2 regions of the Guggenheimella bovis genome follow, and region 2 is predicted to be linked to the other one. Evidence: predicted binding sites of a transcription regulator. Region 2 holds the regulator's gene; the other holds the start of a gene.
The links. Region 2 encodes HrcA, which represses chaperone genes, less so after heat shock. Its sites were predicted from a motif close to TTAGCACTCNNNNNNNNNGAGTGCTAA; they were not measured.
Positions count from the first base shown of each region.

Region 1 (12,154 bases), on a different contig from region 2:
TAGAAAAGGTCGCTGATCATGTGATCTACATTCCTAGAACGGAAGCTCCCTTTAGACCGATCCTTTCGATCGTTCCCATGCAGCTCTTTAGCTACTACGTGAGCTTAGCTCGTGGAAACGATGTCGACCAACCGAGAAACCTCGCGAAGAGTGTCACGGTAGAATAGAGACCCTAGGGTCTCTTTTTTCATAGAAATAACCCCACCTTCGTTGACAAAGGGAAACTCGTTTTCTACCATAGATGTATGACCATTTCATTTTTTGAACTCCTACAAAGCGAGCACCGAACGCTCGTTATCATAGCATCTCTCATAACGAATATCCTGGTCTTTATTAATGGCTGGACCGATGCCCCGAATTCGATTTCAAATGCCGTAAAGACGAGAGCAGCGAGTATACCTGTGATATTACTCTCGAATGCTATCGCGAACTTTCTAGGGGCCTTTACGATGCTCATATTGACCCATGAGATCTCAAGTTCCGTGAGTGAAATGATTCACTTCGGAACGAATCTCGAGGTCGCTACCATAACCGGTATCATCGTCATGATCGTAAGCGCCTTCTGGTCGGTCTTTAGCTGGGGAAAGAGTTACCCTGTGAGCATGACACACTCTCTTTTAAGTGGTATCTTAGGAGCGAGCCTCGCCGTATCAGGATCCCTTTCAAGAGGTGTTTCAAAAGAGCTTACGAAGGTTGGCATAGGGATCCTACTATCCTTCATACTCGCTTACTTCCTAAGCTTTCTTGCTTACAGGATCCTTCGCCGCTTGGCCTACTACGAAAGAGCGCAAGAGACGAGGCCGATCTTCAGGCAACTCCAGCTCATAACAAGCGTCATCAGTGCCTTCATCCACGGTGCACAGAGTTCTCAAAAGCTTACGGCCATCTACATGGTCATCCTAGGTTTAACGGGTGGTTTTATTGGAAACGTAGAGGTCTACTTACCGCTTTGGTTTGTCTTTATCGTAAGCTTAAGCATTGCACTAGGAACAGGGGTAGGGGGACTACGAATCGTTCGAAGAATCACCTCAAACCTCTTACCACTATCAGCAGCCCAAGGTCTATCGAGTGAAATTGGAAACGCGCTTACTTTAGGCATCATCACCTTTCTAGGAATTCCTGTGAGTACGTCGCAATCGAAGGTCATGAGCTTTGTCGGGGTAGGGGTGAGTAAGAGAAAGAGTTCGGTGAGAAAGAACGTCTTTTTAAGGATTCTAAAGTACTGGATTCTTACCGTACTCGTTTGCTTTGTCTTTTCATATATACTTGTAAAAGTCTTATTATAGGGGGAAGGATGAGAAAGAAATTAAATTACTACGAGGGCTTTTCCATCATGGCCCAGGAGACACTAGAGATCCTAAAGATCTTAAAAGAGGATCTCTATACCTTTGAAGTAAATCTCGAGCGTTCGGGTTATGAACATGTCATTCCTCACCTCGAAAAACATAATGATGCTTATAGAAAAATTAAGAAGATGCTCTATGAAGATCTCTTTCCGCCCATCGACCGAGAGGACATCTTTCTCTTCATTAGATCTCTGAAAGAGCTCTGCTTCTACGCCGAACAGCTCGTACTGGCTACGGGAAAGATTCCCATCGATGAGATGCCAGAAGCGCTCGTAGAGGCTTCCGACAGCTTAGAAAAGATCACAGAAGAGCTTCTCTTTGTCGTTCATGATCTCATTCACATTGAGCGTCATGACATCCTAAGCCAAAGAATTGATGAAATCGATCTCTTGATCTACGAAAAGCACAAGCAGCTCCTAGAAGTCATCGATTCCGATCTATACTACCTCACAGACTTCTTCCATAGAGCGTTCCAGACGCTTCAAGATCTCACAGCGAGAGTCAATCTGATCTTACTCAAGTATTCATAAGGAGAACCATGATTTTCGATACACACCTTCATAGCTATTTTTCAACCGATTCAAGAACGAAGCCTGAAGAACTCATAAAGGCGAGTGAAACGATAGGAATCACGATCACAGACCATCAGGACGTGAGAGATTCCTACCGTAAGCCCTACTGTCACGATCCCAAGGCGTTCTTTGAAGCCTATGAGCCGATCCGTTCAGATAAGCTCCTCCTTGGAGTTGAAATTGGAATGACCAAGGACGCACTGGAGTTCTTAAAAGATGACATGAAAAGCTACCCTTATGACTTTCTTTTAGGATCCGTTCACTCTCTCTATGTGGGAGGACCTCCAGATGGCTACAGTAACGACATCGTCTTTGAATCAAAGGATCCTGTTGAGGCCCAGAGACAATATGTAAAGGGAGTGATTCGAGCCATCGAAGACTTCTTTCCGATCGATGCACTCGCACACCTCGACTACGTCTGCCGCTACTCAGACATACCAGGTAAGGACTTTTATGTAGAGGAACTACGAGAAGATCTTCTGACGCTCTTTAAGCTTCTCGTAGAAAAAGAAGTGAGCTTAGAAGTGAATACCTACCGCTTTAAAAACCCACACGCACTCACTGAATGGAAGCTTCTTTTAAGCTACTACAAAGAATGTGGGGGAGAGCACGTCACCTTAGGTTCTGATGCACACCTTGCGATGCACATTGGTAGACACTTCGATACGGCTCTAGAACTCATAGAAAGCGTAGGACTAACGCCTTGCTATTATAAAATGCGAAAAAAAATAGAGATCAGATGATCTCTATTTTGACTTTTCTAGGAATTCCATGATGTCGCCGACGGTCTTTACGTTTACGATGGCTTCATCGGGAACGCGAATATTGAGTTCGCTTTCAATGTTAATGAGCATCTCTGCTGCATCAATGCTATCTGCTTTTAAATCTTCAATGAGTCTCGTTTCAAGAGTGATATTATCCTCTGGTACGTCCATTTGCTCACTGATAATTCTTCTTACGATTTCAAACATGCTGACTCCTTTTGCATTTCATTTTTTAAGCGAATGATTTCTTCTTCTTTCGCTTTGATTTTCTGTTCTAAGTTTTCTACTTCTATGGCATCATTATAGATTCCTGGTTCCATAAAGGCAAGCTCCGTTTCTCTTAGGAGCTCTTCTTGAAGCTCTAGTTTAAGCTTCAAAAAGTCGATGTCGCCACGCACCTTTTTCTTTACCGGTGCTTTCTTTTCTACGACTTCCTCATGGACAATTTTCTTTAAGTGTCCACGTTCATAATCTTCATACCCACCATCGACGTAGTAGCAACCGTCTTTTTCAATGACTAAGAGCTTGGTTGCGATGCGATTTAAGAAGTAGCGGTCGTGGCTAACAAAGATGAGTGTCCCCGGGTAGTCTAGAAGTGCTTTTTCAAGGCTCTCTTTACCTACGAGGTCGAGGTGGTTCGTCGGTTCGTCGAGGATTAAAGTGTTCTTATCTAAAAGCATGAGCTTAAGAAGAGACAATCGAGCCTTTTCACCACCACTTAAGGCACTTATGGGCTTAAAGACATCATCAGCTGTAAAGAGAAAGGCACCGAGTTCTTTTCGAAGTTCCCCGGAGGTTCTCTGTGGGAAGTGATCGTGCATCTCTTGTAATACTGTATTCGATTCCTTAAGGTTCAACTGTGCTTGATCGTAGTAGCCGATGGTCGCACTATCGCTCCAGCGAATTGTTCCTTGATCCTTTTCGATGAGTCCTTGAAGAATCTTTAGTAGCGTCGTCTTTCCGATCCCGTTTGGACCGATGATACCGAAGCGTTCCTTTCGAAAGACTTTAAAGCTTAAGTCTTCAAAGAGCGTGCGGTCAAAACTCTTTTTTAGATCCCTTACAGAAAGCACCTCGTTTCCCGATGGATGGGTCACAGAAAAGCTTAGGTGCATCTCTTGATCGAGCCATAAGGGCTTTTCTGGAATCTCGATGCGCTTTAACTTCTTCTCGCGGTCACGAGCGGTCGATGAGAACTTATTGTTCATGTGGGCTCGCTGTTTAAAGACGCGAAGCTTTTTTAGTTCTTGATCGTAGCGATCCTTGGCATTTTGGTACTCTTGCCTTTTAATCTCATAGAGCTTTCGCTTCGCTTCTACGTAGTCGGAGTAGGAGCCGTTATAGAGCGTACTCTTACCGCGCTCAAGTTCGACAATTTTCTTCACGGTCTTATCTAAGAAGACGCGGTCGTGGGTTACGATTAAGGCTGCTCCTCGATAGGTCGATAAGAAGCCCTCGAGCCACTTCGTTGCATCGATATCTAAGTGGTTGGTCGGTTCGTCTAGAAGTAAGAGATCGACTTCCTTACTTAAAAGCTTTGCAAGAGAGAGTCTCGTGAGTTCACCACCAGAAAGTTCAGAGACGGGTCTTGTAAACTCTTCTTCTTTAAAGCCAAGACCGAAGAGAATGCCTTTGACGTTCGATTCCGTCTGATAGCCGTTTACTTCTTCATATTGGTGCTGAAGATCGGCGTAGCGAAAGAGAAGCGAGCGATCTTCCGGAGCCTTCGATAGAGCATCTAAGACTTCCTTTAGATCTTTTCTGAGCTTTAGTATGTCTTCAAAGGTATGAAGCACAAAGTCGTAGATGGTTTCGTTACTCGTTAGCTTTTGCGTCTGCTTTAAGTAACCGATCTTGACTTCATTTCCTATGAAAAGGTCTCCACCCGTCTTTTCTTCTTCGCCCGTAATGATCTTTAAAAGCGTCGTTTTACCGGTTCCGTTTCGACCGATGAGACCGATCTTTTCACCGGTCTGTATTTCGATATTTATATTCGTTAAAACCTCTTCGAGTTGAAAGGCTTTACTCAGTTCCTTTGTTTGTAGGATGATCATGGTTCCTCCTAGGCTCATTATACAAGTTCAAAAGGCAAAAACAAAATGTTAAATTAATTAGACAACTTATGAAGATGACATTGACAACTGGCTTGTTAAAAAATATAATATAACAAGGAAGGAGCCGTATTATGAAGAAAAATGACATTTCCATGGCCGTTATTCGTCGACTGCCCAAATATCATCGATACCTGAATGAAATGAAAAAAGAAGGTATTGAAAGAATTAGTTCCAAAGAGCTAAGCGAAATTATAGGCTTTAGCGCTTCTCAGATTCGACAAGACTTCAATAACTTTGGCGAATTTGGCCAACAGGGATATGGCTATAACGTAGCCGACTTGCACCAAGAAATCAGTAACATCATAGGCATTGACAAAGAGTATCATATTATCATCATTGGAGCTGGTAACTTAGGTGGAGCATTAGCAAACTACGGCTTCCAAAAATATGGCTTTATTATCGATCAACTCTTTGACAACAATCCAGAAAAAATTGGTCAAGAGATCGCTGGTATTCCGATCGGTGACGTAAACTTTCTAGAATCCTATCTCATGAAGCATAAGATCGATATCGCTGTCATTACGACACCTGTAGGTGCTGCACAAGATGTAGCCGATCGTCTCATGATGAGTGGTATCCGAAGCATCTGGAACTTTTCACCCGTAGACCTCGTCGTACCGAACGACTTGATCTTAGAAAACGTCCACTTAATCGATTCTTTAATGACCATTGCCTACTTCTTAAACGATGATCGCTACTAATGGCACAGTATCGTAAAGAGATTCAAAAGTGGTCTTCCATTCTCATCGATAAGCTCTTTTTAGAACGCTCCTTTGATTTAAAAGAACCGGAGCTCTCGGTAGAAGAGGCCCATATTCTACATAGCATAGAAGACGGTATGAGTCCTGCGGAGTTCTACCAGATCTATAGCGTAAACCGTTCCAAAGCGAATCAGCTCCTTCAAAAGTTTATTCAAGAAGGGTACCTAGAGAAGGTTCCTCTTCCATCCGATGGAAGAAAGAGGATTCTTCTTAAGACCGAGAAGGCAGAGCGTACCAATAGTAATTGGGAAGAAAAGACCAATGAGATCTTAGATCAAATTCTTTCGGGACTTACGGTCAATGAAGAAAAGGCGGTTCTAAAGTTTATTAGTAAGATCTACCAGCAGACCGTAGAAAAATATAAACCCTAAAATAAAAAAATGAGGCGAAAGCCTCATTTTTGCCGTTTTCAGTTATTACTCTTGTGTTGGAGCGTCAACTGGGCAAACGTTTGCGCAGGATCCGCAGTCGATGCATTTGCTGCCATCAACAACGTAACGATCGTCTCCTTGAGAAATAGCTTCAACTGGACATTCTGGTGCGCAAGCGCCACATGAGATGCATGCATCTTGAATTACGTATGCCATAAATAGTCTCCTTTCGTGTTTTGATACTCTTATTATAGCGACCAAAAAGATTGTCAACAACAAAACAATAGAAAAAGAGTGGGGAAGTACAATAATGAGATTCGTTCTCAAAATAACAATTCTATTCCTTTTCTTCGTTTACCGTTCCATTTCTCATTCACTATGTTATAATGAACTCAAGTATGAACACATCTTACTAGGAGGAATAAATGCAGTATATTCAAGAGGTACTTGAGAAAGTAAAAACTCGTAACGCTAACGAGCCCGAATTTATTCAAACAATTGAAGAAGTATTCGGATCATTAGAGCCTGTTCTCGAGAGACATCCAGAATGGGTCGAGGCTAACATTCTCGAACGTATCGCAGAACCTGAAAGACAAATCATCTTCCGCGTTCCGTGGGTAGACGATAACGGCAAGATTCAGGTTAACCGTGGATTCAGAGTACAGTTTAACGGAGCCATTGGACCCTACAAGGGAGGAATCCGCTTCGCACCAAACGTATACATCGGAATCATGAAGTTCTTAGGATTCGAACAAATCTTCAAGAACGCACTCACAGGTCTTCCGATCGGCGGCGGTAAAGGTGGAGCTGACTTTGACCCAACAGGAAAGAGCGACGGCGAAATCATGCGCTTCTGCCAAAGCTTTATGACAGAGCTCTATCGTCACATCGGACCAGATGTAGACGTTCCTGCAGGCGACCTCGGTGTTGGTGGTCGTGAAGTTGGATATATGTATGGACAATATCGTCGTATTCGTGGACGTTTCGAAAACGGCGTTATCACAGGTAAGGGACTTAGCTACGGCGGATGCGCTACAAGACCACCAGCAACAGGTTGGGGTATCGCATACTTCGCAGAAGAAGTCATGAAGCACGAAGGCACAGACCTTAAAGGCAAGACCGTTGCAGTTTCTGGCTTCGGTAACGTTGCTTGGGGTGCTTGCCAAAAGCTCGCTGAGCTCGGTGCTAAGGTTGTTACACTTTCTGGTCCTGATGGATACATCTACGACCCAGACGGCGTATCAACAAAAGAAAAGATCGACTACATGGTTGAAATGCGTGATTCACGCCGCAACAAGGTTCAAGATTACGCTGACAAGTTCGGTTGCCAATTCTTCCCTGGCGAAAAACCATGGAATGTAAAAGTTGACATCGCTATGCCATGTGCTATGCAAAACGACGTACACCTCGAGCATGCTAAGCAACTCGTTGCTAACGGCGTTAAGTACATGATCGAAGGCGCTAACATGCCATGTACAAACGAAGCAGTAACATACATGCAAGAAAACAAGATGATCGTAGGACCATCAAAGGCATGTAACGCAGGTGGTGTTGCTACATCAGCTCTCGAAATGAGCATGAATAGCATGCGTTACAACTGGACAGATGCTGAAGTAGACGAAAAACTACATCAAATCATGATCCACATTCACGAAAGCGCTCGCGCTGCAGCTGAAGAAAACGGCTTTGGTTATGACCTCGTTAAGGGTGCTAACATCGCTGGATTCCTCCGCGTAGCAGAAGCTATGGCAGCTCAAGGCGACTACTAAGATTGAAACGAACGGCATAACCTTTGGTGTTGGAGGTTGTGCCGTTTCTTTTTACAAACTTTTAGCACTCAACGAGCTCGTTTGCTACTTGTCTTTTTATACGGCTCGTACTATAATAAGAACGTAGAAAAAGAAAGGAGAAATTATGAGTATCAAACCATTAGGCAAACGCCTTGTTTTAAAAGAATTAGAAGCTCAAGAGACGACGAGTTCAGGACTCGTATTAGCAGGAGCAAAAGAAGAACCCCAACTTGCAGAAGTATTAGCTGTAGGTGAAGTAGAGGGAGTTAAGGTAGGAGACAAGGTCTTCTATAAGAAATATGCAGGCACTAAGGTGCACTATGAGAAGGCAGATTACTTAATCATCGATCTCGATGATGTCATTGCAGTACTACAATAGGAGAAGAGAATGGCTAAAGAGATTAAGAATAGAGAAGAAGCGAGAAAGCTTCTTGAGACAGGCTTAAATAAGCTTGCAGATACAGTCAAGGTGACGCTAGGACCAAAAGGAAGAAACGTCATCCTAGAAAAGAAATTTGGTTCACCTCTTATTACAAATGACGGTGTAACCATTGCAAAAGAAATTGAACTTGAAGATCCTTTTGAAAACATGGGTGCACAGCTCGTAAAAGAAGTTGCTACAAAGACAAACGACGTAGCAGGTGACGGTACGACAACAGCTACGATCCTTTCACAAGCTATCGTTCGTGAAGGACTTAAAAACGTCGCTGCAGGAGCGAACCCTGTACTCGTTAAAAAAGGTATCGAGATGGCTACAGAGAAAGTCGTAGAGGAATTAAAGAAGAATTCCGTAGCCATTCAAAAGAGCGAAGAGATCGCATCTGTTGGTGCAAATAGTGCCGCCGATGAAACGATCGGAAAACTCATCAGTGAAGCCATGGATAAAGTAGGTCGTGATGGCGTCATTACGGTCGAAGAATCAAAGACCATGGCTACTGAATTAGAGCTCGTTGAAGGTATGCAATTTGAACGTGGATACGTTTCTCCATACATGGTAGATGATACCGAAAAGAAGACATCAACCCTTTCAGAACCATTAGTACTCGTTACCGATAAGAAGCTCTCTACAAACCAAGAAATTCTTCCTCTTCTAGAACTCATCATGGAAAGCGGAAAGAAACTTTTAATCATCGCAGAGGATCTAGAGGGTGAAGCACTCACTACGATCGTTCTCAACAAACTTCGTGGAGCTTTCGACATTGTTGCTGTAAAGGCTCCTGGTTACGGCGATAGAAGAAAGGAAATGCTTCAGGATATTGCGATCCTAACAGGAGCAACCTACATTTCTAACGACCTAGGTCATGACCTTAAAGAAGTGACCCTCGACCAACTAGGAAGAGCAAAGAACGTAAAGGTAACGAAGGAAAATACCATCATCAGCGATGGACAAGGCGACAAGAATGCCATTGAAGCTAGAATTCAAGAGATCAAGACACAGATTGAAGAGACCACAAGTGACTTTGATAAAGAAAAGCTTCAAGAACGTCTAGCAAAACTTGCAGGGGGTGTTGCAGTCATTCGCGTAGGAGCTGCTACAGAAGTAGAGATGAAAGAAAAGAAGCTCCGCATCGAAGATGCTCTTAACGCAACGAGAGCCGCCGTAGAAGAAGGAATCTTAGCAGGCGGTGGAGTAGCTTACCTTAAGACGATCCCTGCTGTAAAGGCCTTTGCAGACACGCTAGAAGGTGACTACAAGACGGGTGCTAACATCATCCTTAAAGCGCTTGAAGAACCCTTCAGACAGATTATGCTAAACGCTGGACTAGAACCATCCGTTATCCTTGAAAACGTAAAACACGGAGAAGGAAACTACGGATTCAATGCATTAAAGAATGAATACCAAGACCTCTTTGAAGCAGGTATCGTAGACCCCACAAAGGTTACACGTTCTGCCATTCAAAATGCAGCGAGCATCAGCGCAATGTTCTTAACGACAGAAGCAGCAGTCGTAGAGATTCCAAAGGATGAACCGGCAATGCCTCCAATGGGTGGAATGCCTGGAATGATGTAAGATGAGGAGCCTAAGGGCTCCTTTTCTTGTATAATGAAAGAAAAAGCGAAGGAGGGAGACATGAATAGAGAAAAGACAAGAGAATACTATAAGGAGTTAAAACAAACAGAACTCTGCTCCTGTAACTACTGCAAGAATTACTACAAAGAGGTAGAAAAGACATATCCAGATCTAAAAGAGTATCTTAAGACACTTGGAATTTCGATCGAAAAGCCCTTTGAGACCATGCCACTAGAAGTGGATGAAAAGGGAGAGATCGAGTACATCAACATCCAGTACATAGTCTTAGGAAAGAAAGATGATTTTCATCCTACGAGGATCAAGGATGTAGAGGTAAAAATTGCAACGTCACATCCAAGTGTAGATATGAAAGAGGAGCACTTTGTCATCGAACTCGGGCCCATAAAACTAAGATGGGTTATGGGGAGGGAAGAATGAAGTACTACACGAAAGAATACAGAGAAGCACTTCATAATACAGAGCTCGTAGAGGGATTCGAAATTTTAGATGAGGAAAACGTTTCCATCAATACTCTTTACGAGAAGAGAGAAAGAGAATACATCGAAAGGGAAAGAGAACTCCATGATACGCCTCCAAAGAAGCCAGAGGATCTTTTCTCAGAATTATCCCTGGTCCTTGAAGATATTTTAGTCGTAGATCTCGATGAATCAGGGAATGAAGTGAATGCAAGGCACCCAGAAAGTATGGAAGAATGGGAAGCTTATAAAGAAGCGAGCTTTAAGAGAAGCCTTGAGGAATTCGAAAGAAGAGAGCCCTTTAACGAGAAAGAAGCGAGAGAGTGCTTTAAGATAAATTTTGATATCGCAGTGAGAGACAGATGGCAGATGCCTAAGTGGGTCTACGAAGAAGTAGATCCAAGACTCATCGCACTTTACTACATTCCGAAAGAGAAATATAATGAATTACGGAGCGTTAGCGAATATAACGAAAAGTACATCAAAGAGATCGACGAGAAAGCAGAAAAGGTCTTAAGCGAGCAGGAAATCCCAGAAGGCATACTAAGTCTTTTAGACCTACAGGATGCAAGTCTACTAAACATAGAAGAACATGAGGGCACCATAACCCTTGAGGTTCTCTATGAACCAGGTTCAAGTCGTGTAGGAAAGTGTAGACTTATCTTTAAAGACGCAGAGTTTTTAGAAAACGAGATCGATAAAATTTCCGTCGATGAGGAGGGAAATTCAAACACCTACTTCATCAATCAAGAAATCTATTCCTTAGGTGACTCTTATGAATTCCACTTTCTACTAGACTCCTACGAAGACGATAGGATAGAAGAAAAATACTTGACGATTAAAGCAAAGAACCTTGAGACAATCTGTCTAGAAGGGAATGACAAAAATTTATGTTAGACAACAAAGGATTTGACTTATGGGCAGAGGGATACGATAAAAGTGTTGGATTATCAGATGATGACAACACGTATCCTTTTGCAGGATACAAACGAATACTCGGTGAGATCTACAAGAGAGTATTAACCTCTAAGAGTATAACGATCCTAGATATCGGCTTTGGAACGGGAACACTTACGACGCGTCTCTATGACCAAGGTCTAGACGTCTACGGGCAAGATTTCTCAGAAGAGATGATTCGCATCGCAAAGGAGAAAATGCCAAAGGCAACCCTCTATGCAGGCGATTTTTCCAAGGGACTTGTAGAACCACTCAAAGAGAAAAAGTACGATGCCATCATAGCAACCTACTCCCTCCACCATCTAACGGATGAAGAGAAGGTTTCTTTCATCGAAACACTCATGTCCTTATTAACTGAGGATGGAGTCATTTACATCGGTGATGTGGCATTCCAAACAAGACATGACCTAGAAAAGTGTAAGAGTGATGACGATGGAGAATGGGATGAGGATGAGTTCTACTTCGTTTACGAAGAACTAAAAGAGCACATATCCTCACTAAAATTTGAACCGTATTCCCACTTAGCAGGTCTACTTACTGTTCGAAAGGAAATAAATGAATAACAAAGAAGAACTAACACTTTATGTACCAAGGTTAGATGAACTTTGGTTTTATCAAAAACTACTATCAGATCCAGATACGATGAGCTACAACGCAAAGTGGTTTCCACCAGACGGATGCATCGAGTTCCCTGAAGAAGAGTGGGAATGTTTTCATAAAGGTTGGGTGGTGAATCAGGAACCAAAGAGGTTCTATGCCTACATCCAAAGAATGAGTGACGGCGCATTCGTAGGTGACGTGAATTTCCACTACACTAAGGAAAATAACTGGTGGGATATGGGAATCCTCATACTCGCTAGTGAAAGAGGAAAGGGATACTCTAAAGGAGGCTTAAAGCTACTTCTTGAGAGAGCCTTTGTCCACAGCGAAGTAAAGTTACTCCATAACTACTTTGAGAAAACGAGAGAAGTAGCGTACAAAATTCATAAAGA
Region 1 is NZ_JBQWTF010000003.1:119,144-131,297, reverse strand. It holds gene glmS (glutamine--fructose-6-phosphate transaminase (isomerizing)) at 1-167, shown strand, start outside; gene ACUB3H_RS08150 (inorganic phosphate transporter) at 246-1,286, shown strand; gene ACUB3H_RS08145 (hypothetical protein) at 1,295-1,876, shown strand; gene ACUB3H_RS08140 (histidinol-phosphatase HisJ family protein) at 1,885-2,661, shown strand; gene ACUB3H_RS08135 (acyl carrier protein) at 2,665-2,889, opposite strand; gene abc-f (ribosomal protection-like ABC-F family protein) at 2,874-4,736, opposite strand; gene ACUB3H_RS08125 (redox-sensing transcriptional repressor Rex) at 4,868-5,497, shown strand; gene ACUB3H_RS08120 (MarR family winged helix-turn-helix transcriptional regulator) at 5,497-5,928, shown strand; gene ACUB3H_RS08115 (DUF362 domain-containing protein) at 5,974-6,144, opposite strand; gene gdhA (NADP-specific glutamate dehydrogenase) at 6,354-7,697, shown strand; gene ACUB3H_RS08105 (co-chaperone GroES) at 7,843-8,097, shown strand; gene groL (chaperonin GroEL) at 8,107-9,729, shown strand; gene ACUB3H_RS08095 (hypothetical protein) at 9,790-10,167, shown strand; gene ACUB3H_RS08090 (hypothetical protein) at 10,164-11,102, shown strand; gene ACUB3H_RS08085 (class I SAM-dependent methyltransferase) at 11,096-11,725, shown strand; gene ACUB3H_RS08080 (GNAT family N-acetyltransferase) at 11,718-12,154, shown strand, end outside.
Region 1: ACUB3H_RS08105 (co-chaperone GroES) is a predicted target of HrcA. The motif match lies at 7,759-7,785, and genes of this name have one in related genera.

Region 2 (12,154 bases):
AAAGAAGTACTGAGTGAAGAGGATATTGCCTTTGAAGAGCTGATGCTCGGCCTTCGACTTGTACGAGGAATCGACTATGAAGCCTTTAAAAAGGCTCATCCTTCCTACGAGGAAAACATCAAAGCTAATGTTTTAAAGCATATTGAAAACGGTAACTTAATTTATGATGGGTTCTTAAGGCCAACCAAACAAGGCCTAGACCTTCTTCATAGCGTCTTAGTAGATCTACTAGACGAATAGAAAGGAACGAGTATGTATAGGCAACAACTCGAAGAACAATATACGAATTTAAATACGAGTGCGGATGGCCTCACATCAAAAGATGCAAAAGACCGCTTAAAGCAGTTTGGACCGAATGAGATTATTCAGACCGATCGTGAATCCATTCTCTCTGTCTTTTTTGGAAACTTTAAGGATGTCATGATTCTCGTGCTCCTTGCAGCATGTGTCGTAAGCGTCTTATTAAAGGAATATACCGATGCCATCCTCATCTTAGCGATTGTCATCTTAAATGGTGTGATCAGTACGATTCAAGAATATCGTGCTCAAAACGCCCTAGATGCACTAAAAAAGCTCGCTCAACCAGAATCGGTCGTCTTAAGAGACGGAAAACAAACGAAGGTTTTAACGAGTGAAATCGTTCCTGGAGACATCGTTTTCTTAGAAGCAGGAAATGTCATTCCTGCAGACGGTCGTCTCATTAGTTCCATGAACTTTCAGGTCGATGAGAGCGCTTTAACGGGTGAATCGACACCTGTAGAAAAAGACGAACACTTTTCTGCCTTTGAAAATGTTCCAATCGCCGATCGAAAGAACATGGTCTTTAGTTCGACGATCGTGACCTATGGCCGTGCGAAGTTCCTCGCTATGGAAACGGGCATGCATACGGAAATCGGTAAGATTGCTTTTATGATCATGAACGACGACGGAGAGAAGACACCGCTACAAAAGCAACTCGATCACCTAGGAAAAGTCTTGGCGACGCTCGTCGTACTCATTTCTCTTGTGATCTTTGGCTTAGGAATTCTAGAAAAGCGCGAAATCTCCGAGATGTTTATCACAGCCGTAGGTGTTGCGGTAGCTGCCATTCCTGAAGGACTTCCTGCGATTGTAACGATCGTCATGGCCGTTGGTGTTTCTAAGCTTGCGAAGAGAAATGCGGTCATTCGTACACTTCCTTCTGTAGAAACGCTCGGTTCTGCCAGTGTCATCTGCTCCGATAAGACGGGAACCTTAACGCAAAATAAGATGAAGGTCTTAAGAGCGTATCTTTTAGATGATAAAAATGAGGAACTCGTCACAGGACTTTCCCTATGTAATGACGCTTCCATTTCGGATGCTGAAGCCATGGGAGATCCTACCGAGGTAGCTCTTTTAGACTTCGCCAAGGAATTCCAGATGAATAAGGCGGACCTTGAAGAAAAGTATCCGAGAATTGCTGAGCTTCCTTTTGACTCTGAACGTAAGATGATGAGTACGCTTCATACGACAGAATCGGGTTACATCCAATTTACCAAGGGTGGTATCGATGAGATCTTAAGTCGTACGACGCACATCGTAGAAAACGGAGTCGTTCGTCCCATTACAGAACAAGATAAGTACATCATTCAAGATAAGAACGAAGAATATGCGAAGGATGCTCTGCGTGTGCTTGCCTTAGCAAAGAAAGATACGAAAGCTCTCTCTGAAGAGGGACTCACCTTTGTCGGCATGGTCGGCATGATGGATCCTGCGAGAGAAGAGGTCGTGGATTCCATTAAAAAGGCGAAAGGTGCTGGCCTCGATGTCGTGATGATTACAGGAGATCACCTTCTTACAGCCACGACCATTGCTAAAAATATTGGTCTTTTAGAAGAAGGACAGCTCGCCATTCGAGGCAGTGAACTCGATAAGATGAGCGAAGAAGAATTTTCTGAAAAGGTTGAGCAGATTCGAGTCTATGCTCGAGTAGCTCCCGAACAGAAGGTTCGAATCGTCGATGCCTGGAAGAAAAAAGGTAAAGTCGTCGCTATGACAGGGGACGGTGTAAACGATGCGCCAGCTCTTAAACGAAGCGACATCGGTGTTGCGATGGGTAAGGTAGGAACAGACGTTGCAAGAGGTGCTAGCGACATGGTTCTTCTCGACGACGACTTCTCTACGATCGTGAAAGCCATTGAAAGTGGACGCGTCATCTACGATAACATTCAAAGAACCGTTCGCTATCTCATTAGCTGTAACTTAGCAGAAGTCATTCTCATGTTCTTTGCGATTCTTTTCAATCAGCCCATGCCACTCGTCGCCGTTCAGCTCCTCTGGATCAATCTCGTGACCGATTCACTTCCAGCTTTAGCACTCGGTGTGGAAGCCCCGGAAAAGAACGTTATGAATCGTCCACCGCGAGGTGTAAACGAAAAGGTACTTACGAAAAAAGGCGTGACGCTCACTGTCATCGAAGGACTCTTCATCGGTCTTCTCACTTATGCTGTCTTTTTAATCGGCCTAGAGACAGAAGTCGAAGTTGGTCGTACGATGGCCTTTGCTACGATCGCCTTTGCACAGCTCGTTCAAGCCATTAACCAGCGCAGTAAGAATAGTGTCTTTGTAAGGGGACTCTTTTCTAACCGTTCCTTTATCATGGCTTTCCTTGTGAGTGTAGGACTACAGTGCGCCGTACTCTTCTTACCGCCACTCATGACGATTTTTAAAGTCGTTCCGCTCTCGAGTGAATCGTGGCTTATCGTTCTGGCTGCAAGCTGTATGCCATTTCTCTTCGGAGAGATTCGTAAGCTCATTGTTAAAGAATAAAGCTCTTTTAAAAAAAGAGCTTTTTTTTGTTGACGAAAGAGAGGATTGGTGTATAATGTAATTAGCACTTAGGTGTGTTGAGTGCTAACAAAGGTGAGGAGCATATGATTACAGATAGACAAATTGCGATTCTTAGACTCATCGTCGATGACTTTATCCGAGAGGGACAGCCCGTAGGAAGTCGAACGATTTCGAAGCATCCAGGTGTCAACCTTTCACCGGCTACGATTCGTAACGACATGGCAGACCTCGAGGAATACGGCTACATCATTCAACCGCACATTTCTGCTGGACGCATTCCTTCAGAGCTCGGTATGCGATATTACCTCGATGAGATCTTCTTAAAAGACTTCGAACGAGATGATCTCAATGAGCAAGTGGGAAGCTTATTAAGTGGAGATATGAATGGTGAGCGCATCTTAAGAAAGGCTTCACGCATGCTAAGGGAACTTTCTGAGATGACGGCCATCGTTACGATGCCAGCTTTTAAGAAGATGACACTCCAAAATTTAAAGCTCATTCGCATTGATTCGACGCGCTTCCTCATGATCCTCGTGAGCGACAATGCAGATATCAGGACGATGGAGCTTTTACATGACAACGCCTCACAGGAGACGATGGATCATCTGTCAAAGCTCTTACTCGATAAGTTTAAGAGTCAGACGATTGAGGCGATGGATCTCAAAGCGTTCTCAGATATTTTAGGAAATAATGAGCTTTTAGACCGCTTGATTATCTACATTCTTCCAAAGCTAAGAGAAGCTTTGAAAGAATTTAATCAAGACCAACTTTTCATTTGCGGTCTTGAGCACATTGTAGATGGTACGAACTGTACAACGCTTGAAGAAGCGAAGGCCATCCTCGAGTTCTTTAATGATAACGATAAAGTCTTACAAATATTAAAGCCTGGGGATGAGGGAACGCAGATTATGCTTGGTAATGAGCTTCACGATGAGCGCTTTAAACGACTAGCTCTCATTAAAAGCGATTATTACTATAATGGCGACGATAAGGGAAGCATTGCTCTTATCGGTAGTGTTCGCATGGATTACCGTAAGGCCTTAAATCTCATTGAGGACATTCGCGATACGGTAGAGCAGATTTTCTCAGGAATTACTTTATAGGAGGAGTCGTGGAAGACATCAAAAACGAGACCAACGAATCAGTAGAAGTAGAACAGATGGAAGAAAAAGAGGAGAACGAACTCACGGTACTTCAAGAAGAAGTGGAAAAATGGAAAGATCAGTGTCTAAGATCACAGGCTGAACTTCAAAACTACAGACGTCGCGTCGAAAAAGAAAAGCAGGATCTCATTCAATTTGGAAACGAACGCTACCTCAGTCGACTCTTAGTCGTCATGGATAGCGTAGAAAAAGCACTCCTTTCAGGCGAAGAACAGTCAAAGCTCTATGAAGGCGTAAAGCTCATTGAAAAGAGTTTCAGAGAGTTCTTAGAAAAAGAAGGAGTACAAGCGATAGAGGCCGAGGGAAAACCTTTCGACCCGACACTCCATCATGCAGTGCTTACGGGAACAGAAGAAGGCGTTGAGCCCGGCATCATCTTAGAGGAATTACAAAAAGGCTACACATTACACGGAAGAACCATTCGCGCAAGCATGGTTAAAGTGAGTGAATAAATTTATTTTTAGGAGAAAAAATTATGAGTAAAATGATTGGTATTGACTTAGGTACAACAAACTCTTGTGTCGCTGTCATGGAAGGCGGCGAAGTTAAGATTATTCCAAGCGTAGAAGGTAACCGTACGACCCCATCGATCGTCGCTTTCACGAAAAATGGTGAGCGTCTCGTCGGTGAAACAGCAAAAAGACAAGCGATTACAAACCCAGAACGTACGATTAGCTCCGTTAAGCGTGAGATGGGTACCGACTGGACCAAGACGATCGACGGAAAGCCTTATACACCACAAGAAATTTCTGCTCTCATCCTTCAAAAGATGAAGTCTGATGCAGAAAGCTACCTCGGTGAAAAGATTACAGAAGCTGTTATCACCGTTCCTGCCTACTTCACAGACGCTCAAAGACAAGCGACAAAAGATGCTGGTAAGATTGCTGGTCTCGACGTAAAACGTATCATCAACGAACCGACAGCAGCAGCGCTTGCATACGGTCTCGATAAGAGCGAAACGAACAAAAAGATCCTCGTCTTCGACTTAGGTGGTGGTACCTTTGACGTATCGATCCTTGAAATCGGTGACGGCGTATTCCAAGTTCTCGCTACAAACGGTAACAACCGCCTAGGTGGTGATGACTTCGACCAACGTATCGTCGACTGGCTCGTCGAAAGATTCCAAAACGAGCACCAAATTGACCTCAAGACTTACGGTAAAGAAGGCGAACGTCTCAGTGCAATGCAACGCATTAAAGAAGCTGCTGAGAAAGCAAAAAAAGAACTTTCTACCACTCAAACGACATCCATTAACCTACCCTTTATCACGATCGGACCAGAAGGCCCACTCCACATGGACATCGACCTCACACGTGCGAAGTTCGATCAATTGACAGAAGACCTCGTTAAAAAGACGGAAGGACCATCAAGAGCCGCTCTTAAGGACTCTGGACTCGAAGCAAGCGATATCGATGACGTCGTACTCGTCGGTGGATCAACTCGTATCCCAGCAGTTCAAGACATGGTTCGTAAGATTGTAAATAAAGAGCCTCATAAGGGCGTAAACCCAGACGAAGCTGTAGCAAGTGGTGCAGCCATTCAAGCAGGCGTTCTACAAGGTGATGTAAAAGAAGTTCTCCTTCTAGACGTCACACCACTATCCTTAGGTATTGAAACGATGGGTAACGTCTTTACACGACTCATCGAAAGAAATACAACCATTCCTACAAAGAAGAGTCAAACCTTCTCCACAGCAGCTGATAACCAACCGGCTGTAGACATTCACGTTCTTCAAGGTGAACGTCCAATGGCTAGCGATAACGTAACACTCGGTATGTTCCAACTCGACGGCATCGCTCCAGCACGCCGTGGTGTACCGAAGATCGAAGTTACCTTTGACATCGACGCAAACGGTATCGTTCACGTTTCTGCAAAAGACCTTGGAACAGGTAAGGAACAATCGATTAAGATCACAGCTTCTGCTAACCTAACAGAAGAAGAGATCAAGAAGAAAGTTCAAGAAGCTGAGATGTATGCAGAAGAAGACAAGCGTCGTCAAGAGCTTGCTGAACTCAAGAACAGAGGCGAAAGTCTAGCATACGAAGCAGAAAAGAACATCAATGAACTCGGTGACAAGGTTACTGAGGAAGAGAAGACTTCTGTTCAAGAAAAGATCGAAAAGACCAAAGAAGCTACTAAGGGCGAGGATGCAGAAGCCATTAAAGCTGCTATCGAAGAGCTTGAAAAGGCATTCTATCCGATCGCTGAAAAGATCTATAAAGAAGCTCCACAAGAGCAAACACAGCAAGGAACAGAATCAACAGAATACGAAACGGTCGATGAAGAATAGGCATTAGCCTATTCTTCATTGTGAGGTGACTATGTCGAATCGTGACTACTACGAGGTACTGGGTGTCGATAAAAAGGCGAGTGCCGAAGAGATTAAAAAGGCCTATAGAAAGCTAGCCATGCAGTACCATCCGGACAGAAATCCGGATAACAAAGAAGCAGAAGCTAAATTTAAAGAGATCAATGAAGCGTACGAGGTGCTTAGTAACGAAGAGAAGCGCTCTCGTTACGACCAATTTGGTCACGCTGGAGTCGATCCGAACCAGGCAGGCTTTGATGGCTTTGGTGGTTTTGGTGGCTTCCAGGGTGGCACTTTCGAAGGGTTTAGCGGTGGCTTTGATGACATCTTAAATTCATTTTTTGGAGGCGGAGGCTTTACACAACAGAGCCAAGGCCCTAGAAGAGGTAGCGACATCGAACTCGAGGTCGAGCTAAGCTTTGAAGAAGCCGCAAAGGGCGTTAAAAAGTCTGTAAGCTACTACCGCTTAGAGGAGTGTCCTACTTGCCATGGAACGGGTGCTAAGCCTGGAACCAAGGTCAATGACTGCGTCCGCTGCTCCGGTACAGGTAAAGTAAAGATCATGACTCGCTCTCTCTTTGGAGAGACCGTAAGTGTTCAGACGTGTCCTGAGTGTATGGGAACAGGAAAGAAACCTGAAGTCCAATGTGACACCTGTAAAGGAAAGGGCAAGGTTCGAAAGAAAAAGACCATTTCGATCGATGTTCCAGCAGGAGTCGATACAGGTAATGTCATGAACGTAAGAGGTGAGGGTGACGTCGGAGATACGGGAGCACCGAGAGGTGACGTACGCGTTCACTTTAGAGTAAAACCGTCCGATACCTTTAAAAGAAAGGGCACGAACCTCTACGCCAAAGCCCATATTACCTTCGCTCAAGCGACCCTTGGCGATGAGATTGAAATTCCTACGCTCGAAGGAAAAGAAAAGATCAAGGTTTCTGCCGGTACTCAAAGTGGCACAGTGAAGAGACTTTCCGGAAAAGGCGTCCCGAATGTGAACGGCTACGGTAAGGGCGACCTCTTTGTAGAACTCATCGTAGACATTCCTACAAAGCTTACAGAAGAACAGAAGAAAGCACTCCTAGCTTATGCTCAAACCATGGGCGAAGAGACACCGAAGAATCAAAAAAGCTTCTTTGAAAAAGTAAAGGATACATTCAGTTAAGCTCTGCAAAAAGCAGGGCTTTTTTTTGCTATAATAAAACTATGAAAAGATTAAAAATTTACTTACCCCATGAAGACGTAGAACACGTTGAAGAAAAAATACTCCTAGCAGCCATCAATGGCATGGAGATTATAGACAGTCTCTCTCCGCTCTATAAGGAGATGAACTGGTACGAAGATGAACGTTTTATTCCTGAGATCACTGAAGTTCAGGTGATCATCGTCTATGCAGAAGAGAAGGTCTTAGAAGCACTTCGTAAGCAGTACAAGAAGAAATATAAGGTTGAGATCGAAGAACTGGAAGAGCAAAACTGGAATAAGCTCTGGGAACAGAGCTTCCAAGGAACGCTCATTCACGATAAGGTCTTTGTAAGACCGCCTTGGATTGAACCCTTAGAAGATAAGATCGACATCTTAATAGACCCCGGTATGGCCTTTGGAACGGGAACACACGAAACGACGAAGGGCTGTATTACAGCACTCATAAAATATATGCGTCCTACCTACGATGTCTTAGATGTCGGTAGTGGCTCAGGCATTCTTTCGATCCTCGCTAAGAAGTTCGGTGCTTGTCACTTAGAAGCCGTTGAGATCGATAGCATGGCTGTAAAAAATGCTATGCTAAACCAAAGCTTAAATGGCATCCATTACATTCAGCATGAAGGCGATAAGACGTGTGAGGTAGAAGGCACCTTTGACCTCGTCCTTGCAAACATCCTTCCTGAAGTTCATAAGCACCTTTATAAAGACTTTTTACGTCTCGTAAAACCTGGTGGAATCATCATCCTCTCTGGTATTTTAGATAGCAGAGAAGAAGAAATGCTCGACTACTTTAAGGGCTTTGAACACGTTGAGACCTTCCCAGAAAACGACTGGGTCACAGTGGTTCTTAAGAGGACTTTATGATCCGTTTCTTCTTTGAACCACACTCAGACTTTGTGATGACCGATAAGGACGAACTAAACCACTTAAAAAACGTCCTTCGTGCCAAAGTCGGTGACGAATTTGAAGGCATAAGAGAAGGCGTTCTTTACTATGTGCGTCTTGAAGAGCTAGCTAAGAACGAAGCTCGCTTTTCACTCATAAAAGAACTCGGTTACGATGAGGAACGCTATGATTTTACCGTCATTCAAGGGCTTCCTAAAGGCGATAAGCTAAGTGAAGTCATAAACTTGTCGACTCAAGCAGGAGCCCATCACTTTATCTTTACCGAGCTCGATCGTTCGATTAAAAAGCACGCTGAAAAGTCCGAGCGCTATGAACGAATCGCTAAGAGTGCTGCCATGCAGTCGAAAGCAAACGCGATCCCTGATATAAAAATGTTACCTTTTGATTCTATCGACTGGGATTCCTTTGACGAAATTTACTTCTGTTACGAAGAGTCAAAGGAAACTTCCTTTGAACCGAAAGGAACGCACTTTGCTGTCGTCATCGGTCCAGAAGGCGGCTTTTCAGAAGAAGAAGTGGCATTTTTCCATGAACTTTCGCATGCCAAGGAAATTTCTTTAGGTAAACGAATCTTAAGGACAGAACTTGCAGCAACGGTCGCTCTTACGATCCTTCAAGACCGCTTAAGGAGGGCAGAATGAAAGTAAAAGTCGTGACGCTCGGCTGTAAGGTCAACACCTTCGAAAGCGAAGAGCTAAAAAGAGAACTTTCCGACTACGGCTATACGATAACAGAAGAAGAGAGCGATCTCGTCGTGATTAACGGCTGTTCCGTCACGCACGTAGCCGATACAAAAAGCGATAAAGAAGTACGAAGAGCTCTAAAGACAGGGGCTAAGGTCGTCCTCATGGGTTGCCATGAACCAAAAGGTGACCTCTTAAAAGACATCCTCTTTATTCCGAATGAAGAGAAGCACCGTGTCGTTCAGATGATTCTAGACACCTTTGGACGAGGAGAAAAGGTTTCTCCCTACGTCGACCAATATACGCGTAGCTTTGTCAAGGTGCAGGATGGCTGCAATAACTTCTGTAGCTACTGCATCATCCCATACATGCGTGGTAGAGAAGTTTCTTATCCTCTTGATTCGATCCTATCGGATGTCGCCTTACAGGTGGAACGGGGCCATAAGGAAATCATCCTTAGTGGCATTAACTTAAGTCACTACGGTAAAGACACGGGATCGTCTTTAATCGAACTTGCAGAAAAAGTCGATGGTGTTCCAGGTGTCATGAGACTTCGCTTTGGTTCCCTCGAACAGAGCATCGTAGACGATGACTTTTTAGCTCGTCTTAAAAAGCTCGAAAGCTTCTGTCCACAGTTTCACCTATCGCTCCAGTCGGGATCCGATACGGTGTTAAAGAGGATGAATCGCCACTATACGACAAAAGAATACCTCGATACCGTCGAGCGTATCCGATCCTATTTCCCAAAGGCTGCGATCACGACCGACATCATCGTAGGTTTTCCCGGTGAAACAGAGGAAGAATTTTTAGAGACCATGGACTTTGTCAAAGCCGTTCGCTTTTCTCGCGTTCACGTCTTTCCATATTCGAGGCGTGAAGGAACGAAAGCTGCTCTTCTTAAAGATCTACCGCGCGAGCTAAAAAGAGAGCGCCATGAAAGGCTTACAGCGATTACAGAGGCGCTTGAAGTCGAATACGCTTCGAGCTTTGTAGGAGAGATGGTCGAGGTCCTCTTCGAAGAAGAAGGTGGCTTTACACGCGAATACGTTCGCGTTCAAAGTGATAAAGAATACGGAATGAATGAGATTATAAGGGCGAAGGTGATTTCGCAGAAAGGAAACGTATGTTGGATCTAAACTGTATCTTTTGTAAAATTATCGAAGGAACGATTCCTTCCGAAAAGGTCTTTGAGAACGACGCGGTTCTTGCTATAAAAGACATCGAACCGACGGCTCCCATTCACTACCTTGTCATTCCTAAAACCCATGTGAGAAGAATGAGTGAAGCCGATCCCAAGACGATTCAAAGCCTCTTTGAAGCTGTGAAAGAGATTGCTAAAACCGAGGGTCTTGAAGAAAAAGGCTATCGCCTCGTCATCAATACGGGAGAAGAGGGCGGTCAAACCGTCGATCACCTTCACATCCACCTTATTGCAGGCCGTCCACTCACTTGGCCTGCAGGATAAAATTGTTTGCTTTTTTCATACGAATCCATTATAATAGTCTAGTGCTACCTGCATGTACTTTGTACAAATCCTGCTAAGAAAGGGGGGTAGAAAGATGACAACTATTCGAGTCAAGCAAAACGAATCTCTTGAGAGCGCACTCAAACGTTTTAAGCGTGAAACCTCCAAAGCAGGTTTAATGGCTGAAATTAAGAAGCGCAAGCACTACGAAAAGCCAAGTGTTATCAAGAAACGTAAGATCGATGCTGCTAAGAGAAAGCGTCGTAAGAACAGTCATACAATGTAGGTGTAACGTGTTAAAAGAACAGCTTTCAAATGACCTTAAGGTCGCCATGAAAGAAAAAAATATCGACAAAAAGAATACGATTACGCTACTTCGTGCTGCGATTAAGCAAGTCGAGGTCGATGAACGCAAGGATCTTTCCGACGAAGACATCCATCCGATTATTCAGAAGGAAATTCGTCTAAGAGAAAAGGCTCTCGTCGATTTCGAAAAAGCTCAAAGAACCGATCTCACGGAACAAGCAAAACGTGAAATCGAGATTCTTCGAGCCTATCTTCCCGCTCAGCTTTCTGAAGCTGAGATTATAACCATCGTTGAAGAGACGAGGAGGGAAGTTGGTAACGAAATGGGTCCACTTATGAAGGCTTTAAAAGCACGCCTCAATGGCCGTGCTGACATGGCTCTCGTAAATAAGATCGTACGTAACCATTCTAATTAACAATACCTTAAGAGGTATTGTTTTTTTATCCCCCTCTTTTATGCTAAACTAGTAATGAGGTGACACATGGAAAAAATCGTTGAATTGAACCCACACGTTAGTTTACAGGACTTGTTTGGTAAGTTTGATGAAAACATCATGATCATGCATGACTCACTCGACGTTGATATTTACAGTCGCTCCGATGGTATTGTCATACAAGGAGATCGCAGAAACGTAGAAGCTGCCGTATTCGTCTTTGATCGTCTTCAGCAGATGATCGCAAACGGCGAAATCGTAGACCTTCAAAAGCTTGAATATACGATTCTCATGGCGACAGAACCAGAACGAGGAAATGAGGACTTTGACCAAGAAGCGATCGTCAGTACCTTAAAAGGTAAGGTCATTAAGCCAAAGACCGTCAATCAAGCGAAATACGTTCAGGCGATTTCAGAAAACACCTTGACCTTTGGCACAGGACCTGCAGGAACGGGTAAGACTTTCCTCGCTGTTGCGATGGCTGCACGTTATTATAAGAAAAAAGAAATTAGTCGCATCATTATTACGCGTCCCGCTATTGAAGCTGGAGAGAAGTTGGGATTCCTTCCTGGAGATCTTCAGGAAAAGGTCGATCCCTATCTAAGACCCCTGTACGATGCCTTGACCGACATTTTCGGAACCGAGGGTCTTCAGAGGATGCGTGAGAAGGGTGTTATAGAGGTGGCACCGCTCGCCTACATGCGCGGTCGTACCTTAGATAATAGCTTTATCATTCTAGATGAAGCACAAAACACTACGAAGGATCAGATGAAGATGTTCCTCACTCGCTTTGGCTTTGATTCCAAGGTCATCGTAAATGGTGACATCACACAAGTGGACCTTCCGAGTGGTAAGATGAGTGGTTTAGAGCACGC
Region 2 is NZ_JBQWTF010000001.1:46,474-58,627, forward strand. It holds gene hemW (radical SAM family heme chaperone HemW) at 1-240, shown strand, start outside; gene ACUB3H_RS00295 (calcium-translocating P-type ATPase, PMCA-type) at 253-2,787, shown strand; gene hrcA (heat-inducible transcriptional repressor HrcA) at 2,892-3,911, shown strand; gene grpE (nucleotide exchange factor GrpE) at 3,920-4,423, shown strand; gene dnaK (molecular chaperone DnaK) at 4,447-6,261, shown strand; gene dnaJ (molecular chaperone DnaJ) at 6,293-7,444, shown strand; gene prmA (50S ribosomal protein L11 methyltransferase) at 7,486-8,349, shown strand; gene ACUB3H_RS00325 (RsmE family RNA methyltransferase) at 8,346-9,032, shown strand; gene mtaB (tRNA (N(6)-L-threonylcarbamoyladenosine(37)-C(2))-methylthiotransferase MtaB) at 9,029-10,210, shown strand; gene ACUB3H_RS00335 (histidine triad nucleotide-binding protein) at 10,198-10,539, shown strand; gene rpsU (30S ribosomal protein S21) at 10,634-10,825, shown strand; gene ACUB3H_RS00345 (GatB/YqeY domain-containing protein) at 10,782-11,261, shown strand; gene ACUB3H_RS00350 (PhoH family protein) at 11,328-12,154, shown strand, end outside.